2 regions of the Chitinophaga defluvii genome follow, and region 1 is predicted to be linked to the other one. Evidence: riboswitches for the same ligand, from Rfam matches in the RefSeq annotation. Region 1 holds a riboswitch; the other holds the start of a gene.

Region 1 (2,457 bases):
TGGGTATACAGGAAATTTTCCCGGTGATGTGCCAGGCACCATTTGGCCATGATGGAGCCCCCTCGGGAAACAATCCCGGTGGTACGTTTAGCCGTAAGCGGAATATACCGGAGCAGTACGCCCGCATGGATGGTAAAATAATCTACCCCTTGTTCGGCCTGTTCTATCAGCGTATCCCGGAAGATTTCCCAGGTGAGGTTTTCCGCTTTACCATTTACTTTTTCCAGTGCCTGGTAGATAGGTACAGTGCCGATGGGAACAGGAGAATTGCGGATGATCCATTCGCGGGTAGCATGAATATTTTTTCCGGTGCTGAGGTCCATGATGGTATCAGCGCCCCATCGGCATGACCATACGGCTTTTTCCACTTCTTCTTCAATACCGGAGCTTACCGCAGAGTTACCGATGTTGGCATTTATTTTTACGAGGAAGTTGCGGCCAATGATCATGGGTTCACTTTCGGGGTGATTGATATTAGCAGGGATGATAGCCCTGCCAGCAGCTACCTCCTGGCGTACAAATTCCGGTGTAATGAATTTTACCGGTGTGTTGGCTCCAAAGCTATTGCCTTTATGCTGGTGCCATAGCGGGTTATTGGCCTCAAAGTATTTTTCTGCGCATTGGTTTTCCCGGATGGCGATGTATTCCATTTCGGGAGTGATGATCCCTCTTTTGGCATAATACATTTGCGATACGTTGCTACCTTTTTTTGCACAGAGGGGGGTATGGCCACCATATTTAAAGGATAAAGCATCCTCCTGTTGTGTCAGGTCACGAACAAATTCACTTGAAAAGTCCGGGAGGCGTTCCACATCTCCCCGTTCAAGGATCCAGTTTTCCCGCAGTCTGGGCAAGCCTTTGGTAACATCGATATTGACCTGGGGATCTGTATAAGGCCCGCTGGTATCGTAGAGTACTACTGCCGGATTGGGCACCTCTTCCCCATTTTTACCATGTATACGTGTGTGGCTTAGCGTTACTTCCCGCATAGCTACGTTTACGGGATGCAGGTGTCCTCTTACATAAATCTTATTGGAAGCCGGAAAAGGTGTGCGGCTGATAGAACTTTCGGTTGGGAGCTTATTATTCATGAGAGATGGTTGTTTGAAAAGATTAAATAAATAATAATGAAGCAGGCGCTGGTTCTGGCGGCATTCATCCATATGCGCACGGCGACGATTACCGCGTTTGTAACGCGATAGCATACACGTGAATATGTTTTCAGTATTCCTGTGGAAAGCTATTATACCAGGCATGCACCACAACAGGGCACAGCTACAGCACTGGATGATCTATACCAGACAGGAATAATGAATAGTTGAAAACCGGCATCATTGGATTATCCGCCTTGTGTAGCGCGGATAATGGTGATGTTGTCTGCCGGATGTAAGGATTGTTGTTCCCAGTAGGTTTTGGGCACCACCTGGCTGTTAACAGCCACTGCAATGCCTTTTTGGGCAGATAGTTGAATAAACTGTAAGAGGGCAGCAATGGTTATACCTGGCTGCACCGCATAAAGTTTATTGTTTACAAGCACTTCCATGATTACAGGAGTTTTAAGTGAAACAATAAACTTTAAGGATGTGAATAGATGAGAGCGTTCAGTTACTTTTCCCTACGGCAGTATGAACTGCTTCAGGTACTGAGGGTATCATCTCAGCTTCGCGGCTTGCACCGGGAAACACCCCTAAAGTGAAGTTGTAAAAGTACATACTAATTTTTAATGTTCAAATTAGAATTGTGGGAATGAGGATGAGCAGCGGTATCGGGGGGGCTTCATTCGTTGGCAAATCAGCATTGCGTGGATGCTGTTGATATTGGCGTGTGGTATTGGGTGTAGTGCAAACGGGCATTTATGTTAGTATAGTGAGGATGCTGTTGATATTTACGTGTAGTATCAGGTACAGTACAGGAGGGACTGTCATCAATCAGCATATTTGTATATCTTCACAGCAGAGAATAGCGATTGGTCATTAGCCAAAGGAAATAAACAAAATAGCATATCCATGATTTTTACTAAAGCAGGTATGCTTGTTTGCACATTATTAATTTGCACATTACATTCATGATTAACCGCATTGTTATATTCGTCATGCTAGCAGGTATGATGGCATGTCAGGAAGGTAACCGTTCGCCCAAAACGGATACGGAGGAGTTGGCAGACAGCAGTCTGATAAAAGCAGCAGATAGCAGTAGTGTTGCTATAACAGACAGCACTACCGCTACTGCAGATACACTGTTATTCAGTGCAGATAAGATCATAGGGAGATGGATACAACCCGTACCGGGTGTGGATAAGGAAATGCAGGGGTTTCACCTGAGAAAGGATGGCACAGCCCGCTCCATTAACATGTATACACTGGTGTATGAGAAATGGGCCTTGCAGCACGATACCTTATTATTGTGGAACCATTCGGAAGGTGTAAAAGATACGACCACCATTATTGATACCGCATT
Region 2 (2,457 bases), on a different contig from region 1:
TACTGCGCCCATCATTTTTTCATGCAGCCGGTACTTCGGATCTATAATACCCGGGGTATCAGAAAATACAATCTGAAAACCTGGTTCTGTGACTACTCCTGTAATACGATGGCGGGTGGTTTGTACCTTAGGGGAGATAATGGCCAGCTTTTCGCCTATTATGGCGTTCAGCAAGGTGCTTTTGCCTGCATTAGGCTTACCGAAAATATTTACAAAACCTGCTTTATGCATAATCATAGCTTTTAGCTCTCAGCCTTTAGCTTCTCGCTTTTAGCCACAAACTTACCAAAAATAAAAAAAGCCGAATTTCTTCGGCTCTTTATTTGTAGCGAGGAGCGGATTCGAACCACTGACCTTCGGGTTATGAGCCCGACGAGCTACCTCTGCTCTACCTCGCAATGAGGGTGCAAAGATAAGGGCATTATTTTTACCTGCCAAATCTTTTTCAATCTATTATTAATAAGAGCCAATCAATTGAATGATTGGCTCTTATGTTATTCACTTACATTAAAATGGAAGATCATCTGCTACTTCTTCCACTACAGGCACCGCCAATGGCCGGGCTGCCATCACCCCTTCTGCCTCCGCCTTATGCTTTTCCTCATCTCTGCGGCTGCCCAATAACTGGATCTGTAATACCCGTAATCTTAGCGTAGCAGCAGGCTCTCCTGCATGATTGGTATATGCATCTACGCTGGGCGTACCTTCCAGATACACCTGCTGTCCCTGCAACAGATAAGGCGCCAGGTTATCCCGCTCCCATAATGCACAATCTACCCAGGTAGTCCGCTCCTGCAATACCCCCTGCGCATTTTTAAAGCGTTCTGTGGAGGCTACCGTAAAACTTAATACTGATTTGCCATTTGCTTCTCTCTTAATAGCATTCCTGCCTAAATTTCCAATTAGCTGAAGTTTGATCATCAGAAATAAATGTTTAAAAGGTTAACGATAAAAATTGGGGTCGATTGAAAGAAGTAGATGGAAATTAAGAAAAAATGCCAACACCAAAAAATATTTTGCCTTTTTAAAAACTACCGGCATAACTTTGCACCGGAAACTGGTTATTCTATCAATACCATTTGGTTGTCATAAAAATCAACAACCAGTTTCACCTCGGGGTGCCTTACTATCAGGCTGAGATCAGACTCGTTGAACCTACGCCAGGTAATGCTGGTTAGGAAAGGTAAGTGATCAATCTCCTTACCATCTGAGCATTTAGCTGCTAGCTTTTAGCCGTTAGCTGTATCCGCGCATGGATATTCAGCGCCTGCTACAAAGCTAATAGCGCAATAATATACGGCTGTTAGCTAAATGCTAACAGCTAATAGCTAATAGCTTAAACCTAAATCGTCCATGAGACAAATGATGCTTTGGCTGCTTGTTTTTATAACAGGCGCCTTACACGCGCAATCCGTTATTACCGGTACCGTTACCAACAAAACCAATGGCCAGCCATTAGCAGGTGTTTCCATTATCCTGCAGGAGAAAGTACAGGCAGGCGTTCACAGTGATGCAAAAGGTCATTTCAGTATTACCATACCAACAAAAGGCACATATACGCTGACGGCCAGCTACCTTGGCTTCAAATCCTTTACTACGCAGGTTCACGCCGCCAATACGCCGGCTGTTCTTGATATTACCCTCGAAGAAACCGGCCTCTTTGTTAAGCCGGTAGAGATCAGCAGCCTCCGTGCGGGTAAAGATGCTCCCTTCACACAATCCACTTTAAGTGCAGCAGATATCAAAAAGGATAATATGGGGCAGGACCTGCCTATCCTGCTGAACCAGCTTCCGGGTGTGGTTACCAGCTCCGATGCGGGTACAGGTATAGGTTACACCGGCATGCGTGTACGTGGTTCCGATATTACGCGTATTAATGTTACTGTCAACGGTATTCCTGTCAATGATGCAGAATCACAGGGTACTTTCTTCGTCAATATGCCCGACTTCGCTTCCTCTGCCAGCAGTATTCAACTCCAGCGCGGTGTTGGTACTTCTACCAATGGTGCAGGTGCTTTCGGTGCTTCCCTCAATCTGAGTACCAACGAATTCCGCGAAAAGGCATATGCCGAAATCAATAATAGCTACGGTTCTTTCAATAGCTGGAAACATACGGTAAAAGCTGGTTCGGGACTGATCAATGACCACTTTACCTTCGATGCCCGCTTATCAAAAATAACCTCTGATGGATATATCGACCGGGCTACTTCTGACCTCAAATCTTTCTATACTTCGGCAGCCTATATCGCTAAAAAAACAGCGATCCGCCTCAATGTATTCAGTGGTAAAGAAAAAACTTACCAGGCATGGAACGGGGTACCTGAAGAACTGCTGAAAACAGACCGGACCTACAATAGCGCCGGCACTGAAAAACCCGGTACACCGTATGATAATGAAACCGACAACTATCAGCAGGATCACTACCAGCTGTTCTTTAACCAGGAGATAAATGCCAGC

Evidence for each region. A riboswitch is a leader RNA that binds a small molecule or an ion and turns the genes downstream of it on or off. The one in region 1 is predicted to bind thiamine pyrophosphate.
Region 2: another riboswitch for thiamine pyrophosphate. It lies ahead of ABR189_RS00280 (TonB-dependent receptor); the one in region 1 lies ahead of thiS (sulfur carrier protein ThiS).

The regions. Positions count from the first base shown of each region.
Region 1 is NZ_JBEXAC010000002.1:1,075,521-1,077,977, forward strand. Features, by position in the region: gene thiC (phosphomethylpyrimidine synthase ThiC) at 1-1,205, opposite strand, end outside; gene thiS (sulfur carrier protein ThiS) at 1,340-1,543, opposite strand; TPP riboswitch at 1,596-1,699, opposite strand; gene ABR189_RS18265 (lipocalin-like domain-containing protein) at 2,105-2,457, shown strand, end outside.
Region 2 is NZ_JBEXAC010000001.1:74,723-77,179, reverse strand. Features, by position in the region: gene era (GTPase Era) at 1-231, opposite strand, end outside; tRNA gene ABR189_RS00290 (tRNA-Met) at 327-398, opposite strand; gene ABR189_RS00285 (single-stranded DNA-binding protein) at 508-921, opposite strand; TPP riboswitch at 1,105-1,198, shown strand; gene ABR189_RS00280 (TonB-dependent receptor) at 1,354-2,457, shown strand, end outside.